2 regions of the Pseudarthrobacter sp. ATCC 49987 genome follow, and region 1 is predicted to be linked to the other one. Evidence: predicted binding sites of a transcription regulator. Region 1 holds the regulator's gene; the other holds the start of a gene.
What was found. Region 1 encodes HrcA, which represses chaperone genes, less so after heat shock. Its sites were predicted from a motif close to TTNGCACTCGNNNNNNNCGAGTGCNAA; they were not measured.
Positions count from the first base shown of each region.

Region 2: the regulator HrcA is predicted to act here: its motif matches at 8,883-8,909, upstream of groES (co-chaperone GroES).

Region 1 is NZ_JAABNS010000001.1:1,634,724-1,644,661, reverse strand. Features, by position in the region: gene GXK59_RS07840 (PhoH family protein) at 1-1,021, opposite strand, end outside; gene GXK59_RS07835 (GerMN domain-containing protein) at 1,616-2,548, shown strand; gene GXK59_RS07830 (16S rRNA (uracil(1498)-N(3))-methyltransferase) at 2,652-3,446, opposite strand; gene dnaJ (molecular chaperone DnaJ) at 3,449-4,576, opposite strand; gene hrcA (heat-inducible transcriptional repressor HrcA) at 4,683-5,696, opposite strand; gene GXK59_RS07815 (DUF3097 family protein) at 5,927-6,775, shown strand; gene GXK59_RS07810 (DUF4870 domain-containing protein) at 6,920-7,339, shown strand; gene hemW (radical SAM family heme chaperone HemW) at 7,403-8,641, opposite strand; gene lepA (translation elongation factor 4) at 8,687-9,938, opposite strand, start outside.
Region 2 is NZ_JAABNS010000001.1:729,430-739,431, reverse strand. Features, by position in the region: gene GXK59_RS03530 (ABC transporter ATP-binding protein) at 1-1,624, opposite strand, end outside; gene guaB (IMP dehydrogenase) at 1,735-3,246, opposite strand; gene GXK59_RS03520 (acyltransferase family protein) at 3,426-5,486, opposite strand; gene GXK59_RS03515 (DUF389 domain-containing protein) at 5,650-6,618, shown strand; gene groL (chaperonin GroEL) at 6,742-8,352, opposite strand; gene groES (co-chaperone GroES) at 8,430-8,726, opposite strand; gene GXK59_RS03500 (hypothetical protein) at 8,945-9,376, opposite strand; gene GXK59_RS03495 (class I SAM-dependent methyltransferase) at 9,434-10,002, shown strand, end outside.

The sequences.
Region 1 (9,938 bases):
AGACGCTGTAGGCGTTGACGATGTCGCCCACCAGGCGGTGCCGGACGACGTCGGAGGCGTCCAGGACGGTGAAATTGACGTCCTCGATGCCCTGCAGGATGTCCTCCACGATCCGGAGACCGGACCGGGTCCCAAAGGGCAGGTCAACCTGCGTGACGTCACCGGTGACCACCATCTTGGAGCCGAAGCCCAACCGGGTGAGGAACATCTTCATCTGCTCCGGAGTCGTGTTCTGCGCCTCGTCCAGGATGATGAAGGCATCGTTGAGCGTGCGTCCGCGCATGTAGGCGAGCGGGGCGACCTCGATGGTGCCGGCCGCAATCAGCCGCGGAATGGATTCGGGGTCCATCATTTCGTGCAGGGCGTCGTACAGCGGGCGCAGGTAGGGGTCGATCTTGTCGCTGAGCGTGCCGGGCAGGAACCCCAGCCGCTCGCCCGCCTCGACGGCGGGACGGGTCAGGATGATCCGCGTGACTTCCTTCTGCTGCAGCGCCTGGACGGCTTTGGCCATCGCCAGGTACGTCTTGCCGGTACCGGCCGGTCCGATGCCGAAGATCACGGTGTTGGCGTCAATCGCGTCCACGTAGTTCTTCTGGTTCAGCGTCTTTGGCCGGATCGTCTTGCCGCGGCTCGAGAGTATGTTGTGGGTGAGCACGTCGACCGGGTTCTGCAGGGACTGGGTCCGGAGCATCGACACGAGCTGCTGCAGGACAGCGGGAGTGATGATGGTGCCCCGGGCGACGAGGCCCCGGACCTCGTTGAGCAGGCGCATGATCCGCGGTACGTCGGCGGCAGGTCCGCTGATGGCGAGCTCATTGCCGCGGACGTGGAAGTCGACGGCCGGGAACTGGGTCTCGATGAAGCGCAGGGCCTCGTCGTGACTGCCGAGGGACTGGACCATCTGATCGGAACTGTCGAACAGGACTACCTCCGTCCGCAGCCCTGGTAGGGAGTGGGGGAATTCACCTGCGGAGCGCTCTCCGGCGCTGATCCGGGCCTTGCCGTTCGCTGCTTCAGTCATGGTGTTGGCCCGCGGGCCTCTGGTCCCCTCCAGTTCGGAAATGGTCTGTGCCGTGATCCGGCCCGACGGCGGTGCTCGCCGTCCGCGGCCGGGGCAACGGGTACGTCCATCTTACGCCAGCACGGCGGACCCGGCGCCCGTTCGGATCCGGCGTTGTGCCCGCGCCGGGCCGGTCGGACGACGCCGGATCCACGGCACCCAGCGGGACGCCTGGTGGCCTTCCGGTGCGCGATTTCCTGCCGGACGAGCGCGATGACGTGCCGTCCGAAGTCCATGGCAGCTGACTGGCTTGGGTCCGGCGCACCCGAGGAGTAGGCAAAGAGGACTCTGTCCCAGCCGAAGCCCTCGTGTACCGTGCCGGCCGGCGGTTGGCCTGTCCTGCCTAAGCGGGGATCGGAACGTTAGGTATCAACTTTGTATCAGCCGGATATCGTTCCCGTTGCAGTTCCTGGCCGCTGGCTGAATCCACGGTTTCGCGCCGGGCCCGTGTGCCATGCTGGAAATCGGCCTCCGCCACGTCTTTTCAGCCGGTGAGCGGACAGCAGGACAATCAGTAACCGAGTAGCGAAGGCGGCGGCCATCAGGCAACGCGGGATGGGGCAGACAGCAGCAGGCGGGCGGACACGCCGGGCCGTGCTGCTGGTGGTGCTGCCTGCTGCGCTGGCCCTGTCCGGCTGCGTGGCCACCCCCCAGCCCGGCATCACGGACTCCAGCTCGCCGGCCCAGGCCCTGTCTGCCCAGGCATCCGCGCCGACCACCAGCGCACCGCTGGAAACGTCCCAGGCGTCCAACAAGGCGCCGGTGTACTGGATCGGCCGGAGCAATGACAGCACGTTCCTTTACCGCGAGTTCCGTGATGTCCCGGAACAGGACAACCCCGTCACGCGGGCGCTCCGGGTCATGATGTCCCAGAAGCCCCTCGATCCTGATTTCTTCACTCCCTGGCAGAACCCGAAGAAGCTGGCAAGCTCCATCTCCGGCAAAAACGTCATCACCGTGGACATGTCGGCGGACGCTTTCAACAGCAATGTGGATCCGGCCATGGCCGAGCGGGCGGTGCAGCAGCTCGTCTACACCGCGACGGCGGCCGCTGCCAGCGCGGGGCTGATCGACGCCGGCCAGCAGATCCAGGTGGTGGTGCTGGTGGACGGGCATACCGACTACGTCGCTTTCAACCACGTCCGGCTTGGTTCCCCGACGTCCCGCAGCGCAGGGATGGTCGCCCCGGTGTGGATCATCGATCCCCAGGAAGGGACCTCCATGGCGGACGGTGCGGTCAAGATCTCCGGCCGCAGCACCGCTGCGGGCGGCAAGCTCCGGTGGGAGATTCTGCGTCTCGACGGCAGCGTCGAGACGAAGTACCTGAACGGGACGGTCACGGCCTCAGCCGAGGCAGGCCAATCGGGAGCCTTCAGCCTGTCGGTCAACCTTGGCCCCGGCAGCTATGAGGTCCGGGTGTCCCAGCTTGAGGATGGCAATCCGGCCGAGGACCTGAACGTTGATACCCGCGGGTTCACAGTCAAATAGGGCAACCCTGCCGGATTTGGCATCGGCTGCTCCGTAGCGGCCCTTCTGAACCCTCAGAAGGGCCGTTACGGAGCAGCCGATCGCGTCTTGGGCTGAACCCGGGCTACCAGCGGCCCAGGATGTCGCTGGCGAGGACCGTCGCGGCGGGACCGGCCGTGGATGAGCGCAGCACATGGTGCCCCAGCAGGGCTGTCACCGCGCCGGCGTCGCAGAGCCTGGTGACTTCCCGCGGGCTGATGCCGCCCTCGGGTCCGACGATCAGCAGCACCTCGCGCCCCCCACCCGGGCCGTCGCTGCCCGAGCCGTCGGCCGGGGCCCCGGAGTGGTGCCAGGCCTCCAGCACCTGCCGCAGCGGACGGACGGCGTCCTCATGCAGGATGATGGCGAGGTCCGCGGCGGCCACTGCCGCCTGCAGGCCGGCGCCGTCGACGGCGGGGCGGACTTCCGGGATCCACGCACGGCGTGCCTGCTTGGCCGCCGCCGTGACGACCGACTGCCACTTGGCGTGGGCCTTGGCCGCACGTTCGGCCTTCCAGCGGACAATCGAGCGTTCGGCCTGCCAGGGCACAACGGCGTCGATCCCCAGTTCGGTGGCTGTCTCCGCGGCGAGCTCGTCCCGGTCGCCTTTCGCGAGGGCCTGGACCAGGACCAGCCGGACCTCCGGCAGGGGCTCCTCGGACAGCCCGGAGCATTCCACCGTCAGCTCGCCGGGCGCGACGGCGGACACGGTGCCGGTCAGCCGCTTCCCGGCGCCGTCGGCGATGTCGACGGCCTCCCCCACACCAAGACGCCTTACCGTGACCGCATGGCGGGCCTCGGGTCCGTCAAGGACGAAGGCGGACCCGGGGGCCAGCCCGTCCAGGGTGCCGGGGGCAGTGAAAAAGACCGGGTTACTCACCGCTACAGGTTGCCGAGCCGGTCCCGGAGCTTCGCGAAGACCCCGCCGCTCGCGGCGAGTTTTCCTTCGGTGAACTGTTCGCCGCGCAGCTTCGCGAGCTGGCGGAGCAGATCCTCCTGGGCGGCGTCGAGCTTGGCGGGGGTGTCGACCTGGAGATGGACCTTGAGGTCGCCACGGCCGTAGCCGCGCAGGTGGGTGACGCCGAGTCCGCGGAGCGTGATGACCTCGCCGGACTGGGTGCCGGCCTTCACATCGATCTCCTGCTGGCCGTCGAAGGTGTCGAGGGTGAGCTCGGTGCCGAGTGCGGCGGCCGTCATGGGGATGTTGAGGCTGGCGTGCAGGTCGTCGCCGTCGCGGACGTAGGTGGCGTCGGTGTTGACCCGGATCTCCACGTAGAGGTCGCCTGCGGGGCCGCCGGCGGGGCCTGCCTCACCCTGCCCGGAGAGCTGGATGCGGGTGCCGGTGGCGACGCCGGCGGGGACCTTGACCGTCAGGGTGCGCCGGCTGCGGATGCGGCCCTGGCCAGCGCATTCGTTGCATGGATCATTGATGACGGTACCGAAGCCCTCGCAGGACCCGCAGGGTGCCGTGGTCATGACCTGGCCGAGGATGGAACGCACGGCGCGCTGGACCTGGCCGGAGCCGCCGCAGATGTCGCAGCGTTCCGGGTGGCTGCCCTCGCGGCAGCACGAGCCCTCACAGGTGGGGCACGTGACGGCGGTGTCGACTTCGAGTTTCTTGTTGACGCCGAAGACGGCGTCGCGGAGGTCGATCCGGACGCTGATGAGGGCGTCCTGGCCGCGGCGGACCCGGGACGCCGGTCCGGCCTGGCCGCCGGCGCCGAAGAAGGTCTCGAAGATGTCCTGGAACGCGAAGCCCTGGCCGGAGTAGCTGCCGCCGCCGAAGCCATTGTCGGTGCCGTTCTCGTTGCCGGTGGTGTCGTAGATCCGGCGCTTCTGCGGATCGGACAGCACCTCGTAGGCGTGCGTGACGGCCTTGAAGCGGTCGGAGGCGTCATCCCCGGGGTTCACGTCCGGGTGGAGGTTGCGCGCCAGCTTGCGGTAAGCCTTCTTGATCTCTTCTCCCGTGGCTTCGCGGGAGACTCCAAGAACGTCGTAATGGCTGCTCAAAGTGTGTATCTCTTCCTTTTTGTACTGCCGGTGGGGCACTGCCTGTTGCGGGCAAGAAGTCTATGTCGGCCCTTCGGGCCGGGCGGTTGCGGGTGGACGCGGCCCGTCAGGGGCCGAGAATCCTTGAAAGGTAGCGTGCGACCGCCCGGACGGCGGCCATGGTGGTCGGATAGTCCATCCGGGTGGGACCCAGCACCCCGACTTTCGCCGTCGCGTCCGGTCCGTAGCCGGTGGCCACCACAGAGGCCTCGGCGAGCCCGTCGTAGGGATTTTCCCGGCCGATGCTGACCGTGACGCCCCGTGGGTCTGCGGCCATGTCGCTCAGCAGGCGGAGCATGACCACCTGTTCCTCGAGGGCTTCCAGGACCGGGCCGATGGTCAGCGGGAAGTCGACGTTGGAGCGGGCCAGGTTGGCGGTTCCGGCCATGACCATCCGCTCCTCGCGGCTGCTGGCGGCCAGGGCCTCGAGGCCTCGGGCCAACGCCTGGGCGGCGTTGCGCCGCGCCGGCGGGCAGCTGCCGATCAGGGACTGCAGGGACTGCGGCAGCAGGTTCAGCGGCGTCCCCGTGAGGCTGCCGAGGAAGCGGGTGCGCAGTTCGGACAGGGCCTCGTCCTGAAGGTCCTGCCCCACGTCGATCACCCGTTGTTCCACCTTGCCGGTGTCCGCGATGAGCACGGCGAGCACCTTGCGGGGGGCGAGCAGGACGAATTCGATGTGCCGCACCTCGGCCCGGCTGAGATGCGGGTACTGCACGACGGCGACCTGGTTGGTCAGCTGGGAAAGCAGCCGCACCGTCCGGTCCAGGACGTCGTCGAGGTCGTCGGAGCCTTCCAGCAGGGCCTGGATGGCGCGGCGTTCCGCCGGCGAAAGTGGCTTGACCGCCGAAATCTGGTCCACGAACAGCCGGTAGCCCTTGTCGGTGGGGATGCGGCCGGCGCTGGTGTGTGGAGCCGTGATGAGGCCCTCATCTTCCAGGGCCGCCATGTCATTGCGGATCGTGGCGCTGGACACGCCGAGCTGGTGCCGCTCCACGAGCGCTTTGGAGCCGACGGGTTCCCGCGAATGGACATAGTCCTCCACGATGGCGCGCAGCACTTCGAGTTTGCGCGGTTCGCTCACGCTCCACCTCCTATCGACTGTCCCGCATCCGGTGCCGCCGCCCGCCAGCCGCTCCGGACACGCAGTGTCCGGACACGCAGCGGTTAGCACTCGACATGCCTAAGTGCTAACCAGTCTAATATGAGTCGCCGCTTTGTTAGCATTGAGTTCGCTCCGGGCGTTCCTCCCGGGGCGCGTGTTTTGGGGCACAGCCCGCAGCAGCAAACCGAGCGCAAAGCAGTGTGTATCCGATGTCGTACCAGAACTGGGGCCCCCAGGACCTGTCCGCCCCCGCCAAGGCCCAGCTGCCTGAAGTGCCCGTGGAGCGCGGAATGGTGCTCGAAGATGTGCAGTCCGGTTGGGTGGGTGCCGTCACCCGCGTGGAGAAGTCCGGCGGGATGCATGTGGTGGCCCTTGAAGACCGCCGCGGCAAGTCCCGGTCCTTCCGCCTCGGTTTCGGCTTCCTGCTGGAGGGCCAGCCGATCCGGCTCTTGCCGCCGGCGCCCCGGTCCGCCGCAGCCGCCGCTGGCACCAGAACAGCGTCCGGCTCCGTCCGGGTGGAGGGCCAGCGCGCCCAGGTCGCCAAAGCGAGCCGGATCTGGGTGGAAGGAAAGCACGACGCCGAACTCGTCGAGAAGGTCTGGGGTGACGACCTCCGGGTGGAGGGCATCGTCGTCGAGCCTCTGCACGGCATTGACGACCTCGCCGGCGCGGTGGCGGCTTTCCGGCCCGGACCCGGGCGCCGGCTGGGCGTGCTGGTGGACCACCTGGTGCCCGACTCCAAGGAATCCAGGATCGCCGCGGCTGTGATGGCCTACCCCGGCGCGGCCGGGAACGTCCTGATCGTCGGCCACCCCTACGTGGACGTCTGGCAGGCGATCCGGCCCGCCGTCCTCGGAATCGAGAAGTGGCCGGTGATCCCCCGCGGCGTGGACTGGAAGACCGGGATCCTGACGGCCTTCGGCTGGCCGCACAGCACCAAGGAGGACATCGGCCTGGGCTGGCAGAAGCTTCTCGGCGCGGTCCGCAACTATGCCGATCTTGAGCCCTCCCTGCTGGGCCGGGTGGAAGAGGTCATCGACTTCCTCACCGTTCCCTGACCGGGGTTGCCGGGCGTCCGCGCCAGCGGGCCGATCCGTGATTCCGCGCCCGAGCAAGTATTCTTGGTACGGCGGCTGCGCTCCCGGCGCAGCCCTGGCACCTGCAGTCACCAACGCACCACCCGCAATCCGAAGGACGACACCGTGGCAGATGACGCACGCGAACACAACGGCAACCAGGCCGGCCATGGCCAGCCCCCGTACCATGGCGTTCCCGCAAATGCGCTGCCGCTCACGGCGAACGAGGACCGGCAGTGGGCCACGCTGGCCCACTTCGGCGGCATCCTGGGCTGTGTTCCCTCGCTGCTGATTTACCTGATCTTCAAGGACCGCGGCCCGTTCACGGCGCAGGAGTCCAAGGAAGCCCTCAACTTCACGCTGCCCCCCACGGTTGCTGCCGTGCTGTGCAACCTGCTGGTCTTCGTGCCAGTGGTGGGCAACATCTTCGCCGTTCTAGCCACGGTCATCTGGATTGCCGTGACGTGCTTCTCGGTCGCGGCCGGCATCCACGTCAACCGCGGCCAGCCGCACCGCTACGAGTTCAACCTCCGCTGGATCAAGTAGCGCGGCAGCTCCTGCCCTGAGCTGCCCTGCCGGGGCCGGGTCACGTCAGTCCGGCAGGCGGGGTCAGTCCGGCAGGATCCTGCGGACCACGGCGTCCGCGAGCAGCCGGCCCTTGAGCGTCAGGACGAGGGTGCCGCGGAAGGCCGCCACGGGGTCAACGAGGCCGTCCGCGATGAGTCCGGCGACGGCGTGCCGTCCGGTGTCCCCCAGTCCGCCCAGGCTGGCTATTTCCAGCCCCGAGTTCAGCCGGGCTTCGAGCATGACGCGCTCGACGTTCCGGGTCCCGGAGTCAAGGGTCTCCCGGCCGGCGGCAGGCGAGAGCCCGGAACCCAGGCGGTTGGCATAGGCGGTGGGGTGCTTGACGTTCCACCAGCGCACGCCGCCCACGTGGGAGTGGGCGCCGGGGCCGATCCCCCACCAGTCGTCGCCCCGCCAGTAGGCGAGGTTGTGGCGGCAGGCCTGCTCCGGGCTGCGGGACCAGTTGCTGACCTCGTACCAGGACAGCCCCGCGGCGGAGATGAGTCCGTCGGCGAGTTCGTATTTGGCCGCGTGGTCGTCGTCGTCGATTCCCGGCACCTCGCCGCGGCGGATCTGCGCGGCAAGCTTGGTGCCTTCCTCGACGATCAGCGCATAGGCGCTGATGTGGTCTGGTTGGTACGACAGGGCAGTCTCCAGCGAGTAGCGCCAGTCCGCCAGCGACTCCCCCGGCGTTCCGTAGATCAGGTCGAGGCTGACGTCGAGGCCGGCCTCCCTGGCCCACCCGACGGCCTGGGGCACCCGGCTGGGGGTGTGGGTGCGGTCCAGCACCTTGAGGACATGCGGCACCGCCGACTGCATGCCGAAGGACACCCTGGTGAAACCGGCGTCGGCGAGCAGCTGCAGGGATTCGGGCGTGACCGAGTCCGGGTTCGCCTCCGTGGTGACCTCGGCGCCCGGCTCGAGGCCCCACGCTCCGATGGCGGTGGTGAGAATGCGGGCCAGGTCCTCAGCCGGGAGCAGAGTGGGTGTTCCGCCGCCGAAAAAGACCGTGCTGAGCGGGCGTGCCGGCAGGCCGCTGTTCGTCAGGACCGCCGCTGCGAAGCCTACTTCGGCGATGGCGGTGCCGGCGTAGGCGTCCTGCGAGGCCCCGCCGCCAAGCTCCGTGGCGGTGTAGGTGTTGAAATCGCAGTAGCCGCAGCGCACGGCACAGAACGGGATATGCACGTACAGCCCAAAGGCGCGGGCCGCGGCGCCCTCCAGCGCCTGGCCGGGCAGCAGTCCGTCCGGCGGCGCCGGGTCGCCCAGCGGCAGGGCGCTAGGCACCGGCCGGGCCCGCCTGGAGAACAGCAACAGTCATTTCCGGCACCGTTACTTCTTGGCCTTGTCCTTGGATTCGTCCGTGGTGAGGGCGGCGATGAAGGCTTCCTGCGGGACCTCGACGCGTCCCACCATCTTCATGCGCTTCTTGCCTTCCTTCTGCTTCTCCAGCAGTTTGCGCTTCCGGGTGATGTCACCGCCGTAGCACTTGGCCAGGACATCCTTGCGGATGGCCCGGATGCTCTCGCGGGCGATGATCCGGGAGCCGATGGCCGCCTGGATGGGGACCTCGAACTGCTGGCGGGGAATCAGTTCGCGCAGCTTGCCCGTCATCATCACACCGTAGGCGTAGGCCTTGTCCCGGTGGGTGATGGCAGAGAAGGCATCCACCTGCTCGCCCTGGAGCATGATGTCCACCTTGACCAGGTCGGCCACCTGCTCGCCGTCGGCCTTCCAGTCCAGCGAGCCGTAGCCGCGGGTCTTGGATTTGAGGATGTCGAAGAAGTCGAAGACGATTTCGGCCAGCGGCAGGCGGTACCGGATTTCCACCCGGTCCTCCGAGAGATAGTCCATGCCGCCCATGACGCCGCGCCGGCTTTGGCACAGCTCCATGATGGCGCCGACAAACTCGTTCGGCGCAAGGATGGTGGCGGAGACCATCGGCTCGCGGACCTCAGCGATTTTGCCGCTTGGGTATTCGCTGGGGTTCGTGACGTGGACGACCTTCTTGTCCTCCAGCGTCACCTCGTATTCCACGTTCGGGGCGGTGGAGATCAGGTCCAGGTTGTATTCGCGTTCGAGCCGCTCACGGGTGATTTCCAGGTGCAGCAGGCCCAGGAATCCGACCCGGAAGCCGAAGCCCAGCGCCGCGGACGTCTCGGGCTCATAGACCAGCGCAGCGTCGTTGAGCATCAGTTTCTCGAGTGCATCGCGGAGCACCGGATAGTCCGTGCCGTCCAGGGGATACAGGCCGGAGAACACCATCGGCTTGGCATCGGCATAGCCGGGGAGGGATTCCGTGGCGGGCTTGGCCAGGTTGGTGACGGTGTCGCCCACCTTGGACAGGCGGACGTCCTTGACACCGGTGATGAGGTAGCCCACTTCGCCGACGCCGAGGCCCTTGGAGGGGGTGGGCTCCGGGGAGCTGACACCGATCTCGAGGAGTTCGTGCGTGGCACGGGTGGACATCATCTGGATGCGTTCGCGGGGGTGCAGCATGCCGTCGACCACGCGGACGTAGGTGACCACACCGCGGTAGGTGTCGTAGACGGAGTCGAAGATCATGGCCCGGGCGGGCGCGTTG
Region 2 (10,002 bases), 910 kb from region 1:
CCGCGAGGGCGTCAATGGCCGACGTCGGCTCGTCCATGACCATGAACGCGGCGTTCCGGTAGAAGTTCCGGGCCATCGCGAGCCGTTGCCACTGACCGCCGGACAGCCCGCTCCCCTTGCGTCCGCGCGGATCCTCCATCCAGTTGCTGACGTGGTTGTCCAGTCCGTTGGGCAGCTTGTTGATGAACTCCAGGGCCTCGGCGTCGGCCGCGGCCCGGCGGATCCGGGCGTCGTCGCGCGGTGCATCGACGTCGCCGAAGAAGATGTTCTCCGCCGCGGTGGCGAACTCGTATTTCAGGAACTCCTGGCTGAGCACCGCCAGATGGCGGTGCCAGGACTTGACGTCGACGGCGGCGAGGTCGACGCCGTCGAGCATCACCTGACCGGAGTCCGGGCGGTAGAGCCCGGCGAGGATCCGGATGAGGGTGGACTTGCCGGCGCCGTTCTCCCCGACGATGGCGATGTGCTGGCCTTCGCGGATGGTCAGCGAGATGCCCTTGATGACTTCCAGCTCGCTGCCTGTATAGGTGAAGCGGATGTCCCGCAGTTCCACGGTCGTGGGTGCCTGCAACAGCGGCGGTGCGTGGTCGGAGTGCACCGGGAGTGCCATGAAGAGCTCGTAGTCCTTGAGGTTGGCGAGGTCCTCGTCGATGGAGCTGAGGGAGGAGACCAGGCTGTTGGCGGTGGACAGTGCGCGGCTGACGATTTGCTGGACGTAGAGGAACTGCCCCACCGGCTGCGCCCGGGCGATGATCTGCCCCACCACCCAGATCAGCGAGACGACCTCGGCGCCGTACTGCAGGGCATCGGCGGCCAGCTGTTTGGGGATATAGCGCTTCTGGAAATCCAGCCGGCGCTTCTCGTCAGCGTCCCGCAGCCGGGAGCGCAGCCCCATGAGGTAGCCGACAATCCCGTAGAGCCGCATCTCGGCGATGTGCTGCGGGCGCAGCAGGTTGATCTCGATCATCCGCCGCTGCCGGCGCGAATCCACCTGGGTGTTCCAGTGTGCGATCTGCTCGCGGGAGAGCTTGAACTGCAGGTAGACGCTGGGCACGATCGCCACGAGGACGATCACGGCGATCCACCAGCTGACCAGCAGCAGCGCCCCGATGGCGAGGAGCACCGAGACCAGCTGCGTGAAGATGGCCGCGATCCGGTCCAGGACCCGGGCGTAGGAATCGGAGAAACGCTTGGCCCGGTCGTACAGGTCGACCGTCTCTTTATCGTCGTAGCGCCAGAAATCGAGGGCCAGGAAGCGCTCGTACATCAGGTCACCCACGATCGCACCGACCCGGAAGCTCATCAGCTGCTGGATGTACCGGTCCACGCTGCTGAAGGCGCCCCAGAACAGTCCCAGGGCCGCGGTGATGATGACATACACAATCGCCTGCTGCCCCGCCGCGGCGTCGCCCGCATAGGCAGCCGCGAGGGCCGTGGTGGTCAGGGCGGCGAAGTAGGTGGTGACCAGCGGCAGCAACGCCGAAATCAGCGAGCCCACAACCTTCATCACGACGGCGGCGGGAGAGGCCCGGAAGCTGACGCGCAGCACCTGCGCCACGGCCCGGGCGTAGGGCCTTAGCGCCAGTTTGCGCTTGGGCTCACGTGCAGGCAGGAGTTCGGACATGGCTCCAGCCTAGGACACACCGCCGCCCAACTGGCTCGCAGCAGGGGCCGTTATGAGCCGCCAAAACGGCCCCTGCTGCCAGTTAGTTGGGTGAACCAGGCGGCGAAGGTTTAGCGCGACCCGTAGTTGGGGGCTTCCACCGTCATCTGGATGTCATGCGGGTGGGATTCCTTGAGCCCGGCCGCCGTGATCCGGACGAACTTCCCGCGGGCCTTGAGCTCCGGAACGGTCGGGGCTCCCGTGTAGAACATGGTCTGGCGGAGGCCGCCGACCAGCTGGTACGCCACCGAGGCGAGCGGGCCGCGGTAGGCTACCCGGCCCTCGATGCCCTCCGGGATGAGCTTGTCATCGCCGGAGACGTCGGCCTGGAAGTAGCGGTCCTTGGAGTAGGAAGTGTTCTTGCCGCGGGTCTGCATGGCCCCGAGCGAACCCATGCCGCGGTAGAGCTTGAACTGCTTGCCGTTGACGAAGATCAGGTCACCCGGGGACTCGTCGCAACCGGCCAGCAGGGAGCCGAGCATGACGGTGTCCGCTCCGGCGACCAGGGCCTTGCCGATGTCGCCCGAGTACTGCAGTCCGCCGTCGGCGATCAGCGGGACGCCGGCCGGAATAGCGGCCTTGGCGGATTCGTAGATGGCCGTGATCTGCGGGACGCCGACGCCGGCGACCACGCGGGTGGTGCAGATGGAGCCCGGGCCGACGCCGACCTTGATGCCGTCAGCACCGGCGTCGATGAGCGACTGGGCGCCTTCGCGCGTGGCGGCCTGGCCGCCGATGATGTCCACGTGTGCCGCCACCGGATCCGACTTCAGCCGGCGGATCATGTCCAGGACACCCTGGGAGTGGCCGTTGGCGGTGTCCACGAAGAGCGCGTCCACACCAGCATCGATCAGGGCCATGGCCCGTTCCCAGCCGTCACCGAAGAACCCGATGGCCGCGCCGACGCGCAGCCGGCCTTCGTCGTCCTTGGTCGCCAGCGGGTACTGCTCGGCCTTGGTGAAGTCCTTGGTGGTGATGAGGCCCTTGAGCCGGCCCTGCTCGTCAACGAGCGGGAGCTTTTCGATCTTGTTGGTCGCGAGCTTGTGCGAGGCTTCCTCGCGGCTGATGCCGACGTGCCCCGTGACGAGGGGCATCTTGGTCATAACATCGCTGACCAGGCGGATCGGGAAGTCTGCTTCCGGCACAAAACGGGTGTCGCGGTTCGTGACGATGCCCAGCAGCCTCATGCCCTCGTCCACGACGGGCAGGCCGGAGACGCGGTAATGCGAGCAGATTTCATCCAGCTCGGCGAGCGTCGCTTCCGGTCCGATGGTCAGCGGGTTGGTGATCATGCCGGATTCGCTGCGCTTGACCCGGTCCACCTGGTCGGCCTGGTCTTCGATGGAGAGGTTGCGGTGCACGACGCCGAGGCCACCCTGGCGGGCCATGGCGATCGCCATCCGCGACTCGGTCACGGTGTCCATCGCGGCGGAGAGCAACGGCGTGTTCACGGTGATGCGCTTGGAGATCCGGGAGGAAGTGTCTGCCTCGGACGGGATGACGTCCGTGTGGCCGGGCAGCAGCAGGACGTCGTCGTACGTCAGTCCGATGAAGCCGAAGGGATTGTGTTCGGGCTGGGTCATGAGTGCGCCTCTTACCTTGGTTACGGGTTTCACGGGTAGGGGTTGCAACAGATGACCAGCCCGTCATTACGGGCATGGCCTGTGCAGAAGTGTTGAATAAATACTAGAACCTCGGCGGCGATCCCCATATTCCGGGGCAGTAATGTGAGCAACGGCACCGGCCATGCGGCGCCGCCGCGTCACGTCCAGCCGGTGGCCGCCAGCAGCCGGTCTTCGAACATGGGGATCATGCTCTGGACATAGGTCTTGGTCAGGTGGTTGTCGTCCTTGTAGACGTACACATTCCCGACGACGGCCGGGCAGATTCCGTCGGCGCAGATGAAGTCGCTCAGGTCCATCAGGTGCAGTCCCGGCACCCTCCCCCGGTACGCGTCCAGGGGCGAGGAATCGGCCAGGGACTCCTGCAGCGGCACCCTGCACTTCGGGGCGTCTGGTCCGTTCTTCTGGACACATTCGGGCATGTTCATGTTGAAACGCGGGTTGTCGCGGATGCCCACCACGTCCATGCCGGCGTCGGTGAAGGGTTTGATGCCTTCCAGGTAGCGGGGCACCTCGGTTTCGAAGGGTGCGTCTTTGTGGGTGAGCGAGGCGACCGTGAAGACCGCGTCGGGTTTGTGGTCCAGGACGTACTGGGCGCTGGCTGCGTTGAAGGCGTTGCACTCCGCATCCCGGTCCGCGGACTCGCCGCCGAAACGGCAGTTGCCTTTCAGGAGCGCGACGACTTCCCAGCCGTGGCTTCGGGCGATCGGGCCGAGCGCCGCCATGTACTGCTGGGCGTGGGAATCACCGAGCACCACAATGCGCTTGGTGACGGTGTCCGGGCGGCTGTTCTGCAGGCAACCGGCGAGCAGCGGGTCGCTGGGGACGTTGTCCTCCGTGCACAGGCCGTCGATGTCAGCCCACTCGTTCTTCATGGCGACCGGAGCCGGGATGATCTTCGCCTCAGGCGTCGGCTTGCCCGCATTCTCGGGCGCCAGGGCGGCCGCGCCTGGGGTCAATTCCTTCGGCTGCGCCGCGGCGACGGCCTCGTCTGCCATGATCCTGCTCTGCCACACGGCCACCGGACCCGCCAGCAGCGCGCCGCACGCTGCAATCACGACGGCGGTGCGCCAGCCGCGGCGCTGCGGCCAGTGCCACTCGCGCAACGGCTTCTCCACGAACCTTGTGGTCAGCACGGCCAGCACGATCGAGGCGGCCACGATCGCCAGGCCCTGGACGAGGTTCGGCGCGGCGATGCCCGTCCCGGCGAGCGCCAGCACCAGCAGCGGCCAGTGCCAGAGGTACAGGGCGTACGAGTTGTCCCCGAGGGCCACCAGCGGCTTCCAGCTCAGGAAACGGTCCACGCCGAAGCGGCTGCCGCTTTGTCCGGCCACGATGATGGCGGCCGCGGCCAGCGTCGGCCACAGCGCAATGAAGCCCGGGAAGGAGCGGTCCACGGTGAGCAGGAGGCCGCAGGAGAGCATCGCGGCGAGGCCGGCCCAGCCGAGGACTACCCGCAGCATTTTGCCGGGCTTGAGGTGCGGCAGCGCAAGGGCCAGCAGCGAGCCTAGCGCGAACTCCCAGAGACGGGTGCGGGTGTCGAAGTAGGCGTAGGACTGGTTGGTGGCCGTCTGTTCGATGGAAAAAAGGAGCGACGCAACGAAGATCGCGCCGAACGCCGCGGCCAGGAGGGCGGCGTAGCTCACCCGGCTGCCCCAGGGGGTGCGCCGCAGGAAGCGCAGCAGCAGGGCGGCGCCGGCAAACACGAGCGGCCAGAGCAGGAACACCTGGCCTTGGATGGACAGCGACCAGAAGTGCTGCAGCGGGCTGGCGCCGGAATGGTCCTGTGCGTAGTAGTCGACGGCGGAGTCCGCCAGGAGCCAGTTCTGCCGGTACAGCAGGGAGGCCCAGGACTGGTCCAGCACGTCCGGCCAGCGGTTCTCGGGGAGGATCACCCGGGTGCCCACCAGGACGCCCAGGACGACCACGACGACGGCGGGCAGCAGCCGCTTGAGCAAGTGGAGCCAGTGGTTTGCCAGACGCAGGGGCTTCCCGCCCTCGACCTTGCGGGCGAAGCTGAGGGTCATCAGGAACGCCGAAATCAGCAGGAAGATATCCACCCCGCCCGAGACCCGCCCGAGCCACACGTGGTACGTGACCACCATCAGGACCGCGAGGGCGCGCAGGCCCTGGACTTCGGGCCGGTAGCCTTGTTTTGTGCGCCTTGGAGAACCCGCGTCCGCTGGCTGCGGGCTGGCTATGGTTCGCTCGTTCGACACAAAGAGCCCCTTCAGGCGGATTCCAAAACGTCAATGTTACCGAGCCGTAATTTCTCTGGCCAATCACCGCCCCACACAAAGGCTTGGCCGCGGGTCTTCTGCCGTCCCGGAGGCTACCCTGTAACGAGCAGAGGAGGCCCCCGTCGTGATCGCACAGTTGCGCATTTGTGTCCCGGACGAGCTGTCCGCCGCCGTCATGGACTGCTGCACGGGCGAGCTGGGCGTCGCGGAAGTTTCCCGCCAGCGTGGTGCTTCCGTCCTTCCTCCCGGGGACATCCTCCACGTCCTGCTGGCGCGGGAGTCGGTGGAGCGGCTCGTGGAGAAACTCCACGCCCTGAATGTCCAGGAGCTGGGGTCGATCTCGGTCACCACGCCCGAGTTGGTGCTCTCGGACCGGGCGGACAAGGCCACTGCCGACGCCCCCGGCGAAGGCGCGGACACCGTGATCTGGGACGAGGTGTCCCGGCAGACAGGCGAAGACTCGCGGCTCACATGGAGCTATCTGGCGTTCCTGATCCTTGCGACCCAGCTGGCGGCCATCGGGATCGTCACGGATTCAACCATCGCCATTGTCGGGGCGATGGCGGTAGGCCCGGAATTCGGTCCCCTGGCGGCATTGGCGGTGGCACTTGTGCGGCGGCAATGGCCGCTGGGACGCAGCGCGGCGCTGGCGCTTGGCATCGGTTTCCCGGTGGCCATGCTGGCGGCTGCCCTCACCGCGTGGCTCTCCGTGCCGCTGGGCCTCTTTCCGGCCGACGTGCTCGACCGCGGATCCGCCGTGGATTTCATTTACCACCCCGGCCCCTATTCGCTCATCGTTGCCGTGCTGGCCGGGACCGCGGGGATGCTGTCCGTGATCAGCCGGCGGTCTGCTGCGCTGATCGGGGTGTTCATCTCCGTGACGACGGTCCCGGCCGCGGGGTTCGTAGCTGTGGCGCTGGTCCTGGGCGAATACCAGAAGGCGGCCGGTTCGGCCCTTCAGCTGGGGCTGAACCTCGTGGGAATCGTGGCCGCCGCGGTTGCCGTGCTGATCTTCTACCGGCTCGTCACCAAGCGCCCTCCGCGGGGCGCCGCACTGCGGCTGCGGCGGAAGGCCACACGGTCCGGGGGCTGATCCACGCCGAAGGGGCCAGCGGGGGGCGAACAATAAAAGACCGGACCAGCTGGTGCTGGTCCGGTCTTTTATTGTGCTGGTCCTGGTGTAGCTTCGGCACCCGCGTAGGCGCCGCCGTGAACCTTAGTGCTGGTGGCCTGCGTGCTGGTCTTCGTCGACAGGCTTTTCGACCACGAGGGTTTCCGTGGTGAGCACCAGCGCCGCGATGGAAGCCGCGTTGCGGAGGGCCGCGCGCGTCACCTTTACGGGGTCGATGACGCCGGCAGCGATCAGGTCTTCGTATTCGCCGGTCTTGGCGTTGAAGCCCTGGTTGTTGGCGGATTCGGCCACCTTGGCGACGACGACGTAGCCGTCGAAGCCTGCGTTCTGGGCGATCCAGCGCAGCGGCTGGGTCAGTGCCCGGCGGACGATGCCGACAGCAGCAGCCGCGTCACCTTCGAGGGCCTTGACGGCGGGGTCCTCGTCGAGCGCCTTGAGGGCGTGGATGAGGGCGGCGCCACCGCCGGCGACGATGCCTTCTTCAAGGGCAGCGCGGGTCGAGGACACGGCGTCCTCGATGCGGTGCTTCTTTTCCTTGAGCTCGACCTCGGTGGCTGCGCCGACCTTGATCACGCCGATGCCGCCGGCCAGCTTGGCCAGGCGTTCCTGCAGCTTTTCCTTGTCCCAGTCGGAATCGGTGCGGGTCAGCTCGGCGCGCAGCTGGGAAACCCGGGCTGCAACGTCCTCTGCCGAACCGGCGCCGTCAACGATGGTGGTGTTGTCCTTGGTGACCGTGATGCGCCGGGCGGTACCGAGCACCTCAAGGCCGACCGTGTCCAGGCTGAGGCCCAGTTCCGGCGAGACAACCTGTGCGCCCGTGAGGGTGGCGATGTCCTGCAGCATGGCCTTGCGGCGGTCGCCGAAGCCCGGTGCCTTGACGGCGACAACGTTCAGGGTGCCACGGATGCGGTTGACGATGAGCGTGGACAGTGCCTCGCCCTCGACGTCCTCGGCGATGATGAAGAGCGGCTTGGAGCTCTGCAGCGCCTTTTCCAGCAGCGGCAGGAAGTCCTGGACCGAGGAAATCTTGCCCTGGTTGATCAGGATCAGTGCGTCTTCGAGCACTGCTTCCTGGCGTTCCGCGTCGGTGACGAAGTACGGGGACAGGTAGCCCTTGTCGAACTGCATGCCCTCGGTGAGGACCAGTTCGGTCTGCGTGGTGGAGGATTCCTCAATGGTGATCACACCATCCTTGCCGACTTTGCCGAAGGCCTCGGCCAGAAGCTCGCCGATCTCGTCGCTCTGCGCGGAGATGGCTGCGACGTTGGCGACCTGGTCGCCGGCGACCGGACGGGCGTTTTCGAGCAGCCGGGCTGCGACGGCCTCAACAGAGACCTCGATGCCGCGCTTGATTTCGCCCGGGGCTGCACCTGCCGCCACGTTGCGGAGGCCTTCCTTGACCAGCGCCTGAGCCAGGACGGTAGCCGTGGTGGTGCCGTCACCGGCAACATCGTTGGTCTTGGTGGCGACCTCCTTGGCAAGCTGCGCGCCAAGGTTTTCGTAGGGATCGTCGAGTTCGACTTCGCGGGCGATGGTGACACCATCGTTGGTGATCGTGGGGGCGCCCCACTTCTTGTCCAGCACGACGTTGCGGCCGCGGGGGCCAAGCGTCACCTTGACCGTGTTGGCGAGCTTATCGATGCCGGCTTCAAGCGACCGGCGGGCAGCGTCGTTAAACGCAAGCTGCTTTGCCATGGTTTTGTCCTTTCAAAGACAGAACCCCGCGCAGCTGACCCGTCTGAAAAGGATCTGCGGCGCGGGGTCCAAGAGAGTTACTTTACGACGATCGCCAGAACGTCGCGGGCGGAGAGCACGAGGTACTCGGTGCCGCCGGTCTTGACTTCAGTTCCGCCGTACTTGGAGTAGATAACAACGTCGCCGACGGTGACGTCGATCGGAACGCGGTTGCCGTTGTCGTCAAAGCGGCCGGGGCCTACTGCAACAACTTCGCCTTCCTGCGGCTTTTCCTGCGCGGAGTCCGGGATAACCAGGCCGGAAGCCGTGGTCTGCTCGGCTTCGAGCGGGCGGACAACAATACGATCCTCAAGAGGCTTAATAGAGACCGACAATGACCTCTCCTTTTCGTCAGCAAATTCGTGGACATTAAAGCTGTGGGGCCAAGGCATACAGACCGTCGTCGCGGTGCCGGCAGCAGCCTGGCTGATAAAGCTTCAGGTGTTAGCACCCGCCTAGGGAGAGTGCTAATGACGACTCTATGTAAGGAGTTAGCACTCGGTCAAGGCGAGTGCCAGAAATTCGTCATGGGTGAACGCTGCACCGCGGCTGGCTACTGTCCGCCGAGGTCCTCGAAGTCCACGTCCTCGCCGTTGTCCTCGCCGCGGGCTCCGGGGTCGTTCCGGTGCCGGTACAGCACGAGTCCGCCCGCCGCTGCAAGGGCAGCGCCGGTGACCAGGAAGGCAATGCCGCCGGCGCGGACCGCAGCGTAGTTCTCGCGGATGGCCTTGGCCTCGTCGGTGGCATCGGTGACGTCCTTGCCGCCGACGGAATACACGGTGGCGTTGAAGGAGTCCAGGAAGAAGATGATGACCAGCAGCGCCGCGCACACGACGGCGATGGCAATGCCCGCGACCAGCGCCGGGCGGGCATAGCGGGCGAGTCCGTGGCGGGCGGGACGGCCGCCGTCGGCATCCGGCCGGGCGGCGTCGCCTTCCGGGTATCCTGCATCCGTGCCGCTGTCTGCTGTGCCGCTGTCGTCCATGCCGTCAAGCCTATCGGGCGCAAGGCCCCCACGACGCGCTGAACTAGGCTTGATCCCATGGCTGACGCACCGCAGGACCAGATCGCACCGCTGCTGAACCCCGAGGGCTGGGAGTTGCTGGCGTCGCTCGGCCCGTACCGGGAGGAGGAGGCGCTCCGCCTCAACGCCTCCCTCCGGAAGGCCGGCCACTCCCCCGAACTCGTCTCCGCCGTACTCACCCAGTCCCGGCTGCGGACCAGGGCCGAGGCCAAGTTCGGCGAGTTCGCCCGGCAGATGATCTTCACCCAGGCGGGCCTGGAACAGGCCACCCGGCTCACCGTGGCGGCCCGGCACGCGCAGCGTTTCGCGGAGGCCGGCGCGCAGCATGTGGCGGATCTCGGCTGCGGCCTCGGCGCCGATGCCATGGCACTCGCCTCGCTGGACATCACGGTCACGGCCGTGGAAAGGGACGAGACGACGGCGGCCTGCGCCACGATGAACCTGATCCCGTTCCGGAACGCCACGGTGGTCCATTCCGATGCCACGACGGTTTCCCTCGACGGAATCGACGGCGTCTGGCTGGACCCGGCGCGCCGCACCACCTCCACCTCGGGCACGAAGCGGCTCTGGGACCCGGAGGACTTTTC